3 regions of the Limibacter armeniacum genome follow, and region 1 is predicted to be linked to each of the others. Evidence: riboswitches for the same ligand, from Rfam matches in the RefSeq annotation. Region 1 holds a riboswitch; each other region holds the start of a gene.
The links. Region 1 has a riboswitch for cobalamin ahead of V6R21_RS14755 (ABC transporter substrate-binding protein). Riboswitches for the same ligand answer to the same signal wherever they lie in the genome.
Positions count from the first base shown of each region.

Region 2: linked by a shared signal. The riboswitch ahead of V6R21_RS02195 (ribonucleotide-diphosphate reductase subunit beta) and the one ahead of V6R21_RS14755 (ABC transporter substrate-binding protein) in region 1 are both predicted to bind cobalamin.
Region 3: linked by a shared signal. The riboswitch ahead of V6R21_RS05420 (DUF5074 domain-containing protein) and the one ahead of V6R21_RS14755 (ABC transporter substrate-binding protein) in region 1 are both predicted to bind cobalamin.

Region 1 covers NZ_JBAJNO010000008.1:2,146,688-2,152,868, reverse strand. The annotation lists gene V6R21_RS14770 (ABC-F family ATP-binding cassette domain-containing protein) at 1-1,325, opposite strand, end outside; gene V6R21_RS14765 (3-oxoacyl-ACP synthase) at 1,591-2,052, opposite strand; gene V6R21_RS14760 (mechanosensitive ion channel family protein) at 2,178-4,121, opposite strand; cobalamin riboswitch at 4,292-4,473, shown strand; gene V6R21_RS14755 (ABC transporter substrate-binding protein) at 4,524-5,720, shown strand; gene V6R21_RS14750 (TonB-dependent receptor plug domain-containing protein) at 5,812-6,181, shown strand, end outside.
Region 2 covers NZ_JBAJNO010000002.1:282,022-288,202, forward strand. The annotation lists gene V6R21_RS02190 (ArsR/SmtB family transcription factor) at 1-47, shown strand, start outside; adenosylcobalamin (AdoCbl) riboswitch at 1,491-1,633, shown strand; gene V6R21_RS02195 (ribonucleotide-diphosphate reductase subunit beta) at 1,625-2,707, shown strand; gene V6R21_RS02200 (ribonucleoside-diphosphate reductase subunit alpha) at 2,893-4,539, shown strand; gene V6R21_RS02205 (hydrogen peroxide-inducible genes activator) at 4,699-5,622, opposite strand; gene hemH (ferrochelatase) at 5,869-6,181, shown strand, end outside.
Region 3 covers NZ_JBAJNO010000006.1:166,279-172,459, reverse strand. The annotation lists gene V6R21_RS05430 (MFS transporter) at 1-174, shown strand, start outside; gene V6R21_RS05425 (alginate export family protein) at 268-1,644, shown strand; cobalamin riboswitch at 1,802-1,985, shown strand; gene V6R21_RS05420 (DUF5074 domain-containing protein) at 2,164-3,741, shown strand; gene V6R21_RS05415 (PKD-like domain-containing protein) at 3,769-4,902, shown strand; gene V6R21_RS05410 (TonB-dependent receptor) at 4,981-6,181, shown strand, end outside.

The DNA.
Region 1 (6,181 bases):
GAAAGTACTGTTGCCTTTTTCATTGCTTCCTCACCTGAGAATAGCATCTTTCCAAGGAAACTACGCAAGTACACCTCATCTTTTTCCTCTTCAGTCTCTGCATACTCACGCAGCCACTCTACCAAGTTCACGTCTTTCTGGAAGAAGTCGTGGTTCTCGTTTGGAAGGTAAGCTGAAGTAATGGTTGTACCGAAGTTGAACTCTCCTTTGTCTGCCTGCAAGTTGCCATTCAGGATTTCAAACAGTGTTGTGATTGCCAAACTGTTTTTAGAAACGAATGCTACTTTCTCACCTTTGTTAAGGTTGAATGTCAGGTTACTGAAAAGTTTCTGTCCATCCAGAGACTTTTCCAATCCCTCTACATGCAGAATCTGGTTACCTGCATCCCTGCTTTGCTCAAAGATAATAGCAGGATACTTTCTTGAAGAGGGCTTGATCTCATCCAAGTCCATTTTCTCCAACAGTTTTCTACGGCTGGTAGCCTGCTTTGATTTCGAAGCGTTTGCTGAGAATCTCGCAATAAAGTCCTGAAGTTCTTTACGCTTGTCTTCCATCTTCTTGTTCTTGTCAGAACGTTGCTTGGCAGCCAACTGTGAAGACTGATACCAGAACGAGTAGTTACCTGTATACAGGTTGATCTGGCTAAAGTCAATATCACAAATGTGTGTACAAACGGTGTCAAGGAAGTGACGGTCGTGAGACACTACGATTACGGTATTTCTGAAATCTAATAGGAAGTCTTCCAACCATGAGATCGTTTTGATGTCAAGGTCGTTGGTAGGTTCGTCCAATACCAGAATATCTGGGTTACCGAACAGTGCTTGTGCCAGCAGGACCCTTACTTTAAGCGAACCCGGCAGGTCTTTCATCAGCTGGTAGTGCAGGTCTTCTGTTACGCCCAAGTTTGACAGCAGTTCTGCTGCATCTGTTTCAGCGTTCCAGCCTTCCATATCAGCGAATTCTGCTTCCAGCTCAGAAACACGTAGTCCGTCTTCTTCCGAGAAATCAGGCTTCATGTAGATGGCATCCTTCTCCACCATGATCTCATACAGGCGCTTATGTCCCATGATCACAGTCTTGAGCACTTCCTCTTCATCAAACTCAAAGTGATCCTGCTTCAGTACCGCCATACGTTTTCCCGGATCAATCACTACCTCTCCCCTGTTCGGGTCAACATCACCCGTCAGAATTTTCAGGAAAGTAGATTTACCAGCACCGTTGGCACCGATTACACCGTAGCAGTTTCCATTTAAGAATTTCAGGTTTACTTCATCAAACAGGACTCTTTTCCCGAATTGAAGTGTCAGATTGTTTACTGTGATCATGCTTATTGTATCGTCATTAACGGAAGGAATAAAAATCCTTCTTTACTACATAGTTCTTGTTAGAAGGGCACAAAGGTAAGGACTTTTAGCATCCGCTCATAACTTTTCAGCAAACACCTTATATATAGAAATGAGATTTTATACTATCAAATGATGATATTTTGCCATACATAAGCACCTAATCGCTTGATATGTTAATAGAATTGAGGAACAATGATTATTTTTTGATTAAGAGATGTTAGGAAAATCGCTTTCCCTAAGCGTCTCAGACCAGTTCAAACACCTTGATTTTTTTCTCATTGAATAGCGTTTCCTCTCCTTTTTTCATTCCGTTCAGCTTAGCCCCAATTGGAGAAGACATTGAAATGGCAAAAACCATCTGCTTGTCCACCTCAAGTTTGCCCGCACTGATTGAGATATAAAACGTCCCCATTGAAGTGGACACGAGTGTTCCTAGTTTTACAACCTCCTCTTCTTTTGATGCATCAATATGGTCCAAAACAGCTTTCAGCTTTAAGGCTTCTGACAACTGTACGGCGTGTTTATCCCGTTCTATCTGGAGCATAGCCCTGCCTGTCTCATACTTGTCACCTGCACTGCTTTTCACTTCCTCATTTGCAGCCAGCTGTGCTTCCTCCATAGCAGATTTAGCGGTCTGAATCCTTTCATTTACATAGCCTTCACATTTCCCATGTATGGCCTGCTTCAAAGCGATTGTTATCTTCATAGTTCTTGGAATTTAGCCTTTGCATTCAGACTCTGAAAGGTGTTTTAATTCATAGCTGTTTGCGGTGATAAATATACATACACACCTGAATATTTCGATCAAAAAAGATTGCCTCAACAATAAATTTATTCCTCCGTAATACCAACGGAAATCGGTGGCGATGCAATCTCTACCCCTACTTCCCTCGCTGTCTGCAAGATAATCTTGATACACTCGTGTCTGTATTTCAGTTCTTCTGTCCAGTCATCCGCAATAAAAAAAATATAGAAGAGGATATTCACCGAGTAAGTCCCCAAATCATTTAGGTAAATCTGAGTTTTGTGACTAGCTACTTTGGGGTGTTCATTGATTCTTTCGGTCAGCTGTGCCACAAATTGCTCCAGCTCTTCATTTGTTGAAGAGTATTTTATCCTGACGGTCGTCTTATACCTGCGGAAGAAGCGAAGCCCCATATTGTCAAGCATCAAATTATAAAGCTGCCCATTGGGAATTGTAATCAATGAGTCATAGAATGTCCTGACTCTGGTTGAGCGCAAACCAATTGCCTCAACATTTCCTGAAATCTTTTCTGTCATAATCCAGTCCCCAACCTTAAAAGGCCTATCCAGAAAGATGGTCAGAGACCCTATAAAGTTCTTGATAGAATCTTGAGCTGCCAGCGCTACTGCCACACCACCAATGGACAAACTGGCAAGCAATACAGTCATGTCTACATTCAAGTCATAGGCAACCAGTAAAATACCCAACAACACAAGGATAATCTTGAAAAGCATCCCCAGAAACGGCAACAAACCTTTTCTTTCGGGATGGTCTTTCACCAGTGGTTTTGCCCTCAGATACTCAACCGTAAATGTGACCGCCTTAATCAGGAAATATATCAGCAACAGGTCCTTGACAATGCGGGTAATCATGATGAGTCGTCTCAAAAAGTCCGACGAATCCAACAAGGATGGTAATATCAGAATTAGCAAAGATGAACTTAGATATAGTAGGAATGGCATTACGACATCATTTGCTACATTAAGGATATAATGGTCTGTAAATTTCCATATCAGAAGCGACTTCAAAACCTTATGCACTATCCAAAATGTCAATACAAACACCAACACCCCCAAAGCTATAAGCAACAACTGAAAGTTGCGGTAGCCGATCTTGTCAATCAGTTTACTGCCTAATCCTTTATTCGCTTTCTCAGCTATCTTATCAAGCTTGTCTGTCCCTAATAGAAATGTTCTACTGTAAAGGTCATTGACCGCCGCTACTGTAGTCCGTGAAAAATACCACTTATCATTCTGCTTGATCAGGTTGATACCGGGAGCCTTAGAGTAAGGCACATACCGGTTTTCCTTGGTGGTAGAGTCCTGATAGTTCGGGTTTTTAGGTACTTCACTAAAGTCTATCACGATACCCAAGCCATAATATATTTCCTTTAGTTTCTCCCCTACCTTAGCCTTTTCCTTAACAGTAAGATCAGGTGCTATAAAAAGGGAAGCCAACCTTTCTTCATCATAGTGCTTATCATGGATATAATACCTAAATGTAGAAACTGTATGATAAGGGGATGATAGATTGTAGACAACTGTATCAACAGCTACCGGCCGGTCCTTACTTTTCTTTTTTCGGGCATTGACTACATACCGCTGGTAAAGCAAAGAAATCTGCTTTACAGATGAAGGGGCATAAAGCCATTGTTTCCTATCTCTGATCAGGTAGATCTCTGGAAACTCAGTTCTAATGACATATTTTTTTTCCTTATCGGCATTTTCAAAGTTTTTGTTATCTGGAATTGCCGACATATCAACTCCTCCTAACTTTTCATATATCTCATACAGCTTTTCTGCCAGTACAGCTTTCTGACTCTCAGGTAGGTTTCCTCCCATTGTCTTGGCAGCCAAATCTGGTCTTATCTTCTTATTCTTGAATGCTGAAATATGTGTCTTTACTGTCTTGTAAGGAGTCTCAGTAGAAAATTCATCACTTTTTTCCTGAGTAAAACCAAAATGAAAAGTGAAAAGCAGGAACAAGCCTAAAAAATACGGAGCTAATGTGTGGCACTGACGGGTATGCATGGGTATCAAGTGTTTTCTTTATCAGAAAAAACAATTAATAATTTCCCATCGTTCGACTTTATTCTTTACAAATTTCCCTAAAAATCAAAATATCCTCTGAAGGTCAAAAAGCCTATATCTCTCAAAGTGAAGCAGTAGCATTAACATTTATAAATCCCAATTTTGTTTTATCTATTTTTTATCCAAATTTGCCTTCGCATAAGGAAAGGGAATCCGGTGTAAATCCGGAACAGTCCCCGCTGCTGTAATCCAACCTTGAATAAGGTGTCATGCAAAACCACTGTCTTATTTTGGATGGGAAGGTTTGACATAAATGGAAAGTCAGAATACCTGCCTTGTGGATACACGATCAAAGAAAAACGCAAAGTTGCAGATCAACTTTCGGGTGAAAAGTAACATTCAATGAAATATATCAAGACACGTAGCAAAAAGGCATTCCGCCCTTTTGTTGGATTGGCTATATGTTTGGCTTTTCTGACAAATGCTTGCCAACAGCCATCAGATAAGTCCCAAACAGTTCAGCATGCTGCTTCTGCAGGCATCACTGAATTCACCCCTAAACAAGTCAAATATGCGAAGGGTTTTAACCTTAAGTACTATGATGGCTACAAAGTCCTAGAACTTTACAATCCTTTTAATACTAAGGCCGATACACTCAAGTATGTACTACATGCTAAAGGAATCGAATTGCCTGAGTCGGTAAAAGCTTTACCATCCATTGAAATTCCTGTAAAGAAAATTGTAGCACTTTCAGGAACACACCTTGGAATGCTTGACCTCTTGGATGCTACTGAACAGGTTGTAGGCATTTCAAACAAAGCCTATGTCTGTAATGAAAAGCTGTTGAGCAGAGCCCAGAATGGCAGTGTCATTGAAGCTGGTTATGACGGCAGTATCAATAAGGAACTAGTCATCGCTAGCGGTGCAGACCTAGTATTAACCATCGGAATGAACAGCGATAGCTACAACCGCTACCCTGTTTTTGAAAAAGCGGGCATTCAAACATTGGCCATTGCTGACTGGAAAGAAACATCTCCACTTGGAAGAGCCGAGTGGTGTAAGTTTATGGCTGCATTTCTGAATAAAGAAGAGATAGCCAACAAGGAAATGGCAAAGATTGAAGCGGAATGGGACAGACTGAAAGTCCTTGCCGCTGAAGCCACCACCTCACCTACCTTAATTGCAGAAGTCCCTTACAAAGACGCTTGGTTTATTCCGGGCGGGCAGAGCTTTATGGCAGAACTGTTAAGGGCTGCAAATACCAACTACTATTGGGACGAAGACACCAGTACCGGAAGTCTCCATCTCAACCTTGAATACGTCTACCCAGTGGCACTGGAAGCCGACTATTGGATCAATACAGGAACAGCCAATTCCAAGGAGGAATTGGTAGGTTTTGACAGTCGGTTTGCTGACTTTAAAGCAGTCAATAAAGGCTTGCTTTTCAACAATAACAGAAACATTGCCTCAAATGGCTCCAACGCTTACTGGGAAACAGGCATCGTTAATCCACACCTGATACTTGCTGACCTGATCAAGATCTTTCATCCTGAATTGATGAAAGACCATGAGTTTGTGTATTACAAAAAGCTTAAGTAACCCAAATAGTTACTTCTGTCAAAGTACGCTTGTTACACATTGGTCTAAATAGAAACCTCAAATCAGGTTTCGCTACATCTAGCATCTAGACATGAGATATCTTTTACTGTCAGTATTCCTGATGGCGCATGCAGTATGGACATATGCACAATCGGAAAAGGATACTACAACCATTGAACTGGAAGAAGTTACCATCATTGGGACAAACTATACAAAATACGCCACAGGTAGCGCTATCATAAAGGCTGACAGTGGGGCACTTGCCCGTATCGGCTATGGTTCTGTATCTGATTACCTTACCCAATACACTCCTATCTACCTTAAAGAGCAAGGTAATGGAATGCTTTCAACCATTTCGGTAAGAGGTACTACGCCTAACCATACCAGTGTCATGTGGATGGGACTTAACCTTAACTCCCTGACTTTGGGACACTCGGATTTCAACGATTATCCCTTATTCT
Region 2 (6,181 bases), on a different contig from region 1:
GGAAAAGAAAATTATTTGAATTATTAAATATATCAATTGATCATTAGTTCTTAAAATATTCAATCTAATACTATAAAATAGTGAATTAGATCAAGTGGTCATTTTGACCACTTGAATACGAAATTACTTATGTACTGTAAGGTCTCAATTGAAATTTGAATGCTAATGAGACAGAATTAGGACTTTCTTTTTTATCTGAGAAAGTGTGTTTTTCTATTTAATAGTAAAGGTTGTTTGCGCTACTTTGAAACTGGAGTATAGGTACTAATTTTTTGTTAAGTCTAATTATCTACCCTAAAAAATATCTTTACACTACAAGGGATAATCATATGGAGGTTACTATGTAGGAAATTTAGAGAATATCGTTTATATCTGTTTTATCAGTTTAGCCTTTAGTTACAATAGATAGTTAGTTTCTGATTTATTCTACCCTGTACTCTCAAATAGAGATACAAACCAAGTGGTCATTTTGACCACTTGAAATAGGTGAACAAACATGTATTACGCTTAAATTTAAAAGAGAAAAATATTCAAGACTCACTATTTACTTTGTCATAATAGCAAGTGGTCATTTTGACCACTTGAATCTGACTAGTTATTCTATGGTAAGTAGTTTCTTTAGTAAATAATAAAAGTGAGTGAATACTGAGTATTTCGTGTACCTGAAAATTGGGATAAGTTCAAACGTATACATCCTCAGTTAGGATCAAAATATTAAAGACCACTATAAACCTGTTTTAAAAATTATTGCCATAACAAGATGTAGCCACTATTTGGAGATATTTTTTATGTTACTATATATTTTTAAGTATATCTCATAAAAAAGTAGTGAACTGGTAAAACGTAAAGACAAATAATAATACTTGATAGTTTCAAAAACTATTTTTTACCATCATTAAATCATAGAATATTTTGTCACATTTTACACTTCTCCTAACATTTTATCATATATACTGAATAGGAAATTCTTGTATAAACCTGTAAAGTGTTAAGTGAATAGGTCAGTGTAGCAAGTGAAAAATTAATGCGCTAATAAGTCTTCATCTATACATAGAAGGTTTGTGTTTTATGAATGACTTTTTAAAGGTGAAAAAGTAGTGATTGCAATGGCTATTTATGCTACTGAATTATATCAATGAATATTTAGAATGTTAATAACAATAATAGTTCAGAAAAGTATAAAGAGATAATATAATTCTTGTGATATAAACCCTATTTATGATAAGCCCTCTTAATATGTATTCATGTGAAGTTTTATTATTTTTTACACTTTAACAATGTGTATACGCATGTTTTGTGCTGTATTTAATTGGAAATAAATAAAATTGAAAGGTGTTTTTTGGTAACTGATTTTTATAAAAAATGTTGTGTTAAAAATTGATTCTAATTCATAATGAAGGCAGTATAAAAACTTCGAAAAACGAGTTAGCCGCTTGCTATGAAACCAAAAAAATATCTATAAATTTGCGTCCCGGATTACACACCAAGTCACTCAAAAATTTTGGGAAGAAAAATAGGGGAATCGTGTGGGAATCACGAGCTGTAGCGCAACTGTGAGTGGCGTTATGCCATAAGCCAGATTACCTTTCTTGGTGTGTGGATTTTGCTTTCGCATCAAAAGCAAATGTCTAGATCGATCAACAAAGTCATTTATGCCAAAATGTCTCTGATGGGTGTGTTCTGTACATATTGCTGGTGCGAATGGTTTTCTCAATACAATAAAAGCAGCAATATGAGTATCTTTGACAGACGTATTAACTACAAACCATTTGAATACCCTGAAGTATTACAGTTTACAGAAGCAATTAACAAGTCTTTCTGGGTACATTCAGAAGTAGATTTTACTGCAGACGTACAGGATTTTCATTCTTACCTGAATGAAAATGAAAAAGAGGTTGTGAAGAGAAGTCTTTTGGCTATTGCTCAAATTGAGGTAGCTGTGAAGTCTTTTTGGGGCGACCTGTATCACCATTTTCCAAAGCCTGAATTTAATGGATTGGGAAGCACTTTTGCTGAATGTGAATTCCGCCATTCAGAAGCGTACTCCCGTTTGTTAGATGTATTGGGTTACAATAGCGAGTTTGGAAAACTAATTGAGACGCCTGTAATCCGTCAGCGTATTGACTATCTTTCGGATGCTTTGGCACATACTAAGTCTCAGGACAAAAAGAAATACGTTTTCTCGTTGATCCTTTTCTCTATCCTGATCGAAAACGTATCATTGTTCAGCCAATTCGCGATTATCCTTTCATTTACTCGTTTTAAGGGAGTAATGAAAAATATCAGCAACATCATTGCTTGGACTTCTATTGACGAACAGGTACATGCAAATGCAGGAATCTATATCGTGAATACGATCAAGTCAGAATTCCCTGATTTCTTCGATGAGGAGACAGTTGAAGAGTTACGTGAAATTGTGGCAGATTCTATTCAAGTTGAGTCAAATATTCTAGACTGGATTTTTGAAGGAGGTGAAATTGAAAACATCAGCAAGGAAAACCTTTTAAACTTTATGAAGTTCCGTGTTGATGATAGCCTTACTAAAATTGGCCTTGATAAACTTTATTATGTTTCTGACAGCAATTACCAGCCAATGGTATGGTTTGAGGAAGAAGTTTTTGCTAACAGTTTGGATGACTTTTTCGCTAAGCGTCCGGTAGAATATACCAAACATGACAAGAGCATCACTGCTGATGACCTGTTTTAATAAATGTTGCTAGCTGATCAACTGTATCCGAAATCAAGTTATAATAATTAGGAGGTTCTTGATCCAGTTAAAAAGATACTCTAAAGGAGAGGTGGATATAAACCCAATAATGCTACTTTTTTTTATCTCTCTGAATGGCTGTGATATATAGTAGTTCTTTTTTTAAAGAGAAAAGCGAAAGATAAATGGAAAGATTATGGTGGCTCAATGAAGAGAGCCAGAATATGCTCAATAGAGGTTATCTATTGAAAGGCGAAACTGTTCAGGCAGCAATCAGACGAGTAGCTACAGCTGCTGCTAAGCGTCTGTACAAACCTGAAATGGCAGAGTCTTTTGTTGAAATTATTGAAAAAGGGTGGATAAGCCTTAGTTCTCCGATTTGGGCGAACATGGGAACAGAAAGAGGTCTTCCTATTTCTTGTTTCAACGTACATGTACCTGATAATATCGAAAGCATTACCCACAAACTTGGTGAGGTGATTATGCAAACCAAAATTGGTGGTGGTACATCAGGTTATTTTGGTGAGCTTCGTGAGCGTGGTAGTGCCGTAACAGATAATGGTAGAAGTAGTGGTGCAGTTAGTTTTATGAAACTATTTGACACTGCGATGGACACTATTTCACAAGGAGGCGTAAGAAGAGGTGCATTTGCGGCATACCTTGACATCGACCATTCGGATATCAAAGAGTTTTTGGAGATCAAAAACATTGGTAACCCTATTCAGAACCTGTTCTTTGGTGTTTGTGTACCAGACTACTGGATGCAGGAAATGATTGATGGTGATAGAGAGAAAAGAGAAATTTGGGCAAAAGTACTGGAAAGCAGACAGCAGAAGGGATTGCCGTATATTTTCTTCTCAGACAATATCAACCGTTTCAAACCGGATGTCTATAAGGATAAGAACCTGACAATCCATGCAAGTAACTTGTGTTCAGAAATTGCCTTGCCTTCAAGTCATGATGAGTCATTTATTTGCTGTCTGGCTTCTATGAACCTTGAACTGTATGATGAGTGGAAGGATACGGATGCCGTTAAAATAGCCATCTACCTGCTTGATGCGGTACTTCAGGAATTTATCGTTAAAACAGAAGGTAACTATTACCTTGCTTCAGCAAACCGTTTTGCCAAAAGACACCGTGCTCTTGGATTGGGCGCTATGGGTTGGCACTCATATTTGCAGAAGAATATGATTCCTTTTGAAGGAATGCAGTCAAAAGCACTGACAAACAAAATCTTCAAAGGAATCCAAGAGAAAGCCAATGAGGCAAGCCGAGAACTGGCTGAAATCTATGGTGAGCCAGAGATATTGGAAGGATACGGCAGACGTAACTCTACATTGATGGCGATTGCTCCAACTACTTCTTCATCTGCTATTTTGGGTCAGACATCTCCGGGCATCGAGCCATTTAGTAGTAACTACTACAAGGCAGGTTTGGCTAAGGGTAACTTTATGCGTAAGAATAAATACCTGAAGAAGCTGTTGGTAGAGAAAGGTATGGATTCTGAGGCTACTTGGCACAGCATCATGCTGCAGCATGGTAGTGTACAGCACCTTGATGGATTGACTGAAGAGGAGAAAGAAGTATTCAAGACGTTTAAGGAAATCAGCCAGCTGGAGATTATCCAACAGGCTTCTATCCGTCAGAAGTTTATTGATCAGGCGCAAAGCTTGAACCTGAATATTCCGTTTGACCTACCTGTTAAGGAAGTGAACAGGTTACTGATTGAGGCTTGGAAATTGGGTGTTAAGACTTTGTATTACCAAAGAAGCCAAAGTGTGTCAAAAGAGTTTATTGCAAACTTGGTGACTTGCTCAAGCTGTGAGTCATAATCAATGATTCATTAGCCTATAAAAAATATAAATCCCCCTTACGAAGAGTGAGGGGGATTTTTTGATTTAGAAAACCCTAAATGAGCTAATATTGAATGTTAATAGTATAATTTTTTTAGTTAGCCGTAGTTTAAAAATGATTTAGAGTATAGCTATGTTTTATCTCCACTTCACTGTAATAAAGCGATTGGCTTTCTGGAAATGCTCCGGAATATTGTGCTGAATCGTCTTCCTTAGGTTTGCCAGCAAAAGCTCTTTTGTAAAACTCTTATGAACCACAAGGCTGATTTCTCTGGCTGGTTTAGGCTCCTGAAATTCCCTGACAAATTCATGGTCAAGTACTTGAAGATAGGAAAGCTCCGGAATCAGGGTATAGCCATTTGTATGGGGGATTAGCCGTTTCAAGGTTTCAATTGATCCACTCTCAAAAGAGATATTTTGATGGTAGCTTCTCAACTCACAGATTTCAAGTACCTGATTCCTGAAACAATGCCCCTCATTCAATAGCCAAAGCCCTTCTCTTTTTAAGTCATCAGGTGTTACTTGTCCACATTGCATAATCTCATGGTCTTTGTGGGCATACACCATAAAAGGCTCATAGAAAATAGGAATTTCCCTGATTTGTTCATCTCCAGAAGGGGTTGCCATCAATCCTAAGTCTAGCGTGCCATTGGTCAGGGTATTGATCATTTCCTCACTTTGCATCTCTTTTATCTCCAACCGTGTATCGGGATACAACGCTGTAAACTCTTTTAGAAACAGTGGCAGCAGATACTGTGACAAGGTGGGGATAATACCCAACCTGAATGTCCCACTTATTTCATTCCGGTCATCACTGACCATCGTTTTCAGCTGCTCTACATCCCGTAATATTTGCCTTGCTTTCAGGATAAACTTCTTGCCCATAGGAGTAGGAGTCAAAGGTTGTTTGGAACGATCAAATAGCAGGAGTCCTACCTGTTCTTCCAGTTTTTTGACTTGCAGTGTCAGAGTCGGTTGTGCTACATGGCAGCTCTCTGCTGCCTTGACATAATGTCGGTGATTGTCCAATGCCACTACATATTGCAACTGTTGTAAAGTCATAATTGCTGGATTTAATAATGCCTTCTTAGTTTTTGTTGATCTATAATGGATTGAATTACAGATTCAAATGCAAACATATTTATTTTATAAATATACTACTTAATATTATCAATTTGATAAATATTTATCACTATTGAATCTTTGCATAACACAAATGAACAATAGAACAGAATAATTGAAGTATAGAGGAAATAATTGATTTTCTGACGCTTAAAAAAATCAAATCAACCACGTAAGTAGCTGGACATGAAAAAAGTAGGAATATTGTTAGTAAACCTTGGCACGCCTAATACACCGGAAAGAAGCTCAGTAAGAAAGTACCTGACAGAATTCTTGATGGATAATCGAGTGATAGACATTCCTTATTGGAAGAGGTCACTACTGGTCAAAGGGGTTATTGCACCATTCAGGTCTAAGCATGTGGCGAAAGAATATAAAAAGCTTTGGGGAGAAGATGGGGGACCTTTGCTTGTTCATGGCAGATCATTGGAGAAAAAACTAAATGAAATGTACCGAAGTGCAGGGATACAGGTGACAGTCCAACTGGCAATGCGTTACC
Region 3 (6,181 bases), on a different contig from region 1:
TCGCCATTGGAGGATTGCTTCCTCTACTTCGGGGTGGTTGTGGCAGCTATCGGGTTCCTTGGTTTAGGCGTGAAATTCTCAGATGAGGATGAAAAAGCTGCCGTAGCTGAACAGGAAAGACTGGAAGCTTTGGAAGCCGAACTCAAAGCAAAAGAAGCTTCACTTGTTGCATAACCCAATATTATAGATGTGGAGCTGTTGCTTGACCGCTCCACTTTCACTCTTCAAACCATTACAGTAAATAATTGCTATAAACTCATGAACCTATTGAAAAAATTTACCCTGACGATATGTTGCTTATGCTGTACTCTTTATGCCAATGCACAGTTTACATTGGAAGGACAATACCGTCCCAGAGCTGAGGTTAGAAACGGATTCAAAGCACCCATCCTGACTGACACAGAAGTAGCGGCCTTTGTAGAGCATAGAGCGCGTATTACTGCTGGTTATTCCCAAAGTAAATTAGGATTCAAACTGTCAGTACAGGATGTGAGAATCTGGGGAGAAACAGGACAGATCAACAAGGCAGACAACCTATTGAGCATACACGAGGCGTATGGTGAATATAAGCCTTCCAAAAACTCCACCTTCCGTATCGGTAGACAGGAAGTAGCTATCGACGGTCACCGATTCTTCGGAACGCTTGACTGGGCTGCTCAGGCAAGAGCCTTTGATGCAGTAAGGTACCTGTACAAGGATTCAATCGGAAACGAGTTCCAGCTGATGGGTACTTTCAACCAGAATGGCTTGACAGACTCCTCCAGTCCTGAGCCAGCCAAGAATACTGGAAACTTCTACAATTCTGGTGCATATGCTGGCGCCAACACCTACACTGGTTTTGGGTTGCCACTTCCAAAGGCACAAGTGATGGGTTATGTCAAGAAGATGTTCGGAACAGCCAATATCTCGTTTATGGGGTTGGTGGATTTTATGCAACCAACTGAAGGTCATCCTTACCCGTTATATCATTTTGGTATTTCACCAAATTACAAACTGGACAAACTCAACCTTAGTGGTCAGCTATACTATTCTACCGGTACACAAAAACTGTCAGCTACCAATCCTGAACTTGAAGACAACAAGTTGTCTGCCTATATGTTAAGCCTTAGCTTACAGCATACAGGTTTAAAAGGAAAACCGCTTTTGGGAGTGGATTATATCAGTGGTGATGATAAGGGCACAACTGATGTTACGGAAGGCTGGGCACCACTCTATGGTACCAACCACAAGTTTTATGGCTTTATGGATTACTTCTATGTAGGCTCCGGACACAACGGTGGAGGTAACAACAAAAGTGGTGGACTGGTGGATATTTACCTGAAAACCACTTTCAAGGTAGGCGAAAGCAGTAATTTGCTGGCACACCTACACGCCTTTAGCTCCCCAACAGATGTATATGACCTGTCATCTGCTGACCCTGAAGCGACACTTGGCAGTTATCTAGGTACGGAACTGGATTTGGTATTTGTCAAAAAGCTAGCAGAAAACATCACATTCAAAGCGGGTTACTCCCAGATGTTTGGTACAACTTCCATGCAACAGGTAAAAGGACAATTCAATACAGATACAGGAAAGTATGCAAACATCAAAGGCATGCAAAACTGGACTTGGGTCATGATCAATTTTACACCAAAGTTTTTATAAAGGAATCATTCAACCAACTCCTTGAGCTTCTGGAATTCGTTTTCCGGAAGCTTTTTTCAGTTGTGACCTATTAAGAAGAACTGAGTTTTGAGTCACACTTTTTTTGCTACTCTGATGAAAATCACCTTCCATAAAAAAGAATAAACCAAACTGAGTTCTATATTTGTGCCCGAATTGGTATCCGCAAGGATTTAATAGGGAATCCGGTGAAAGACCGGGACTGTCCCCGCAGCTGTAAGCTTCTACAGTGTTTGCGCTTTTTTGCCATTGTTTTCTTCGGAAGATGAGAAGGCCGCAAGCATGAAGTAAGTCAGAAGACCTGCCATTCGACATTCGACAAATGCTTGCCTTCGGGAGTTAAGGTAATGCTACCACAATACTTTTGCAGAATTACATGATAGCTCAGGTATGCATTACCTTACTTGCTATACGTGCATAATTCTCACTTTTTGTGGAGCCTTCAATATCCCCCTTTTGCCAAAGCTTTTGTCTCTTTTTTCACACAAAAATTTATTGTAAATGAAATTATTGAGACAGCACTCAATGCTATGGTTCTCCTGGCTACTTCTGCTAGGTATTACATTTTCAGGATGTGATGACAAGGACGATCCTATTCCTCCATCTTCAGTACAGATTCTATCACCCGAAACCAATGGGGCATTCTTTGTTGGCGAAGAGGTTACCTTTGTTGGCGATGCACAAGATGCACAATCATACACTTGGGAAATTAATGGTGAAGAATTGTCCACAGACATTTCTTTTACCTATTCGTTTACGGCAGAAGGTGAATACAATATCGCATTCAATGCCATCAATGAAAGTGGTTCCATCAGTGATGTTGTAACGCTGCAAGTCAACAGTGGTGTACAGATCAATGGTATGTCAGAAAATGAGTTCTACCTGGTAGGAGATACTATCTCACTATTCGCCAATATTGAGAATCCTGCCCTTACCAGCTTTAAATGGGTAGTCCACGATGAGGTTTTAAGTGACTCACTCACATTCAAGTACGTACTCAGAGATGTTGGATTACAGCAGATCACTTTTACAGCACAGGGTACTGACTACGCTTCCGTACTGACACAACAAGTTGAGGTCGCTCCTCTTCTAGGTGGAGCCCTGATTGTCAATGAAGGTAACATGAGTAATGAAATGGGAAGTGTGTCCTTCCTTCAAAGAGGTGGCAACACGCTTTTCACCAACGCTTATGCATCTCTGAACCCAGGCAAAACCCTTAGCAATGTCACCCAGTCGGCATCCTACTTTGGTGACTATGTGTATTTCATTTCCCAGAATGGTCCCAACTATATCATCGTAGCCGATAAAGAAACCTTGGTGGCTGTTGACTCCATCACCACCAGTGATGTTTCATTGAGCTGGCCAACCCATCTGGCAATGGTCAGTACCACAAAAGGTTATGTCCGCGACAACAACGGCATCTCCATCATTGACTTCAGTGCTAAGTCTGTCACCAATATCAGTGGCGTTGGTGCTGCCAAGGCACAACCGATCGTGATTGGCAACAAGCTTTTCACTTACTCAGGCAGCAACCTGTATGTAGTGGATATCACAACTGATCAACTGATCCATACCGAAACGTTCGGCAGCAGCATTGGCGGATTTGCTGAAGCTACAGACGGTAACCTTTGGGTTGCTCAAAGTGGAACTCCTTCCACCTTGCTAAAAGTTGCCTCCTCAGATTATACAACATTGAAGGAAATTGAGATGCCTGAAGGCGTAAACCTTAATGCCGGATGGACAGGATCATCCAACATTATGCCTAGTCACACGACAGAAAATGTATTCGTAAGACCTAGTGGAAAAAAGCAGATTTACCTAGTTGACCTTAGTACGACTACCCCTACCGTAAGCCTGTTCTCAGACCTTTCAACATGGAGTGATGAAGAAACAGGGATCATCTATGGAGAACCGAATGTAGACCCTGTATCCAATGATATCTATATCATGGGAATCAAAGGGTATGGAATGGACTACCTGATCAATGCACTTTTCATTATTGATGGAAGTACTGGTAATCAGAAGCAAAAACTGACAGGTGTAGGCAGCTTCCCTGCCATGGTACTATTCTCAGAATAATCAAATTCACTTCCAAAAACTGAAATCATGAAGAAATATATATGCTATATACTGGTATTGGTAAGTACAGTATTTATAGGCTGTTCATCAGACGAAGAAATACTGCTTCCCAAAATCATCTCTGAGATTCCTGAAGAAGGGTATTCCATTAAAATTAATGAGGAATTTACCCTCAGCGTTGAGGTGGAAAACGGGGAAAATGCAGATTACCTGTGGTTGGTAGATGGTGAAGAATATAGCCAATCAGCTACCTTTATTTTTACACCTAACCAACTGGTGACCTATCAGGTTACCCTACAGCTGACGACCACAACGGGAAAAGACCAACGTGCATTCAGTCTTACAGTATTACCTGCTGACGACAGACCAGTCACTGACAACAGTTCTGCCTTTATCACGCAGGTATTCGATTACCAATATGCACCAGGCCAACACGCCAATTCCTATGCTTTGGGAGCTGATGGCAGCAACTTTATTGGAGACACAGTAGCATATGCACTTCTAGGCGGATGGGGTGGTTATATCACAGCCGGATTTGACCATACCATCACTAATCAGGAAGGGTATGACTTCGGCGTTTACACACAGCCTGGTGCTGGTTCAGAGCCTGCTGTAGTTTATGTTATGAAAGACCTGAATGGTGATGGCTTACCAAATGACAGTGAGTGGATTGAACTCAAGGGTAGCGAATTTGACCATGAGGAAACGATCAGGGATTATGAAGTAACTTACTACAAGCCAGAGGAAGGTGCCAATGTAACCTGGACAGACAACCAAGGAAACAGTGGAGAGCTGGTGCCAGGTTGGCCAGGAGGTTCTTGGTGGTGGGATGACTCCAAGGAAGAAGTTACTTTCTCTGGTGTCAAATTGCCTGACTCACATTATAATTCAGCAGCACCTGAGGGTCAAATGTGGATTAACTACGAGGATCGTTTTGCTTGGGGATATGCTGAAAACTATGGTGGTACAGATCATGATGCTACTTTAAAGGCAAACCTTTTTGACATTGACAATGCTGTAGATCAGGACGGCAATGCTGTCACATTGGAAGGTATTGACTTTATAAAAGTACAAACAGGTGTCTTTCAGGTAGCCGGATGGCTAAACGAGATTTCAACCGAGGTTCGTGGTGCATTTGACTACCAGATGATACAACCATAATTTTTACATCTCAAACTTACCTTCCAGGTCTGGTGAAGCTCCCCCTGTACTTCACCAGCCGGAAGGTTTTCCTCAAATATGATCATACACAGGAACAGGCTGTTGCCTATCTTTTTCATCATCTTTTTTACTGTCACCATAGTATCTGCTAATGCTCAGGATAAAGATTCTGTACGAATACTTCAGGAGGTGACTGTGATTACAGAAAGGCTACCTGAAAGGGTGAGCTTCAAGAATACCTATCTCGAGAAAGCTATTTTACAAGAGAACCTAACTGCTACTTTAGGTGAATTGCTCACGCTGAAAACACCCATCTTTGTCAAGAATTATGGTGCAGGTGGTACAGCCACTCCTTCTTTCAGAGGGACTGGCGCCAGCCACACACAACTTTACTGGAACGACATCAACCTTAATTCCCCAATGCTGGGGCAAGTGGACTTATCCATGTTTCCGGTTGCTTTCACAGATGAAGTACAAGTAAATTACGGTGCCAGTAGCCTTTCACAAGGAACAGGCGGACTAGGTGGTGCCATTCAATTGAACAGCCGAGTAGCTTGGGAAGAGAAGTACTATGCCATGTTCTCCCAATCAGCCAATAGCCTTCATAACTATATTACCAACGGCAGTATTTCACTTGGTAATTCCAAAATACACAGTACCACCAAGGTCTTCCTGAAAGACGCTGCCAACCGTTTTGACTTTGTCAATCCGCTACAGCCCGACAACCCTGTCTGGAGCAATAAACATTCAAAACAGCGGCAATACGGTTTGCTGGAAGAACTTACAGCCAAGATTTCCTCATCACAGACAGTCGGTGTAAAAGTATGGTATCAGGAAGATGAAAGGGCATTACCCCCTTCCATGGACAAGGAAAATGAATATGCCTCATTGGGCAATAATGTCTTGCGGGTACTTGGGGAGTGGCAGATGAAAGCCCCCAGTAAGGAGCTGAGTTTTCGTACTGCCTATATCAACGACAGCAGAAATTATGAAAAGGAGATCAATAATGATGATCCTCCCAAACTGCTCACCTCAGATAGCGAAGCCCAAACCTTACAATCCGTGGGGAAAGCCAAGTTCAAGTTATCCGAAAAATGGTACTTACAAGGCAGCGGACGGTTCAATTTGGACAAGATCAACAGTGGCAATTATCTGGACTTTGCCACAGGAGAACGAATCATCAGAGCACAAGAAACAGTTGACCTGTCAACCAGTGTGGAGTGGCTTCCTTCCTCAAGGTTATCCATGAGTCTGCTTTTTCGTCAGCAGTGGATTGACG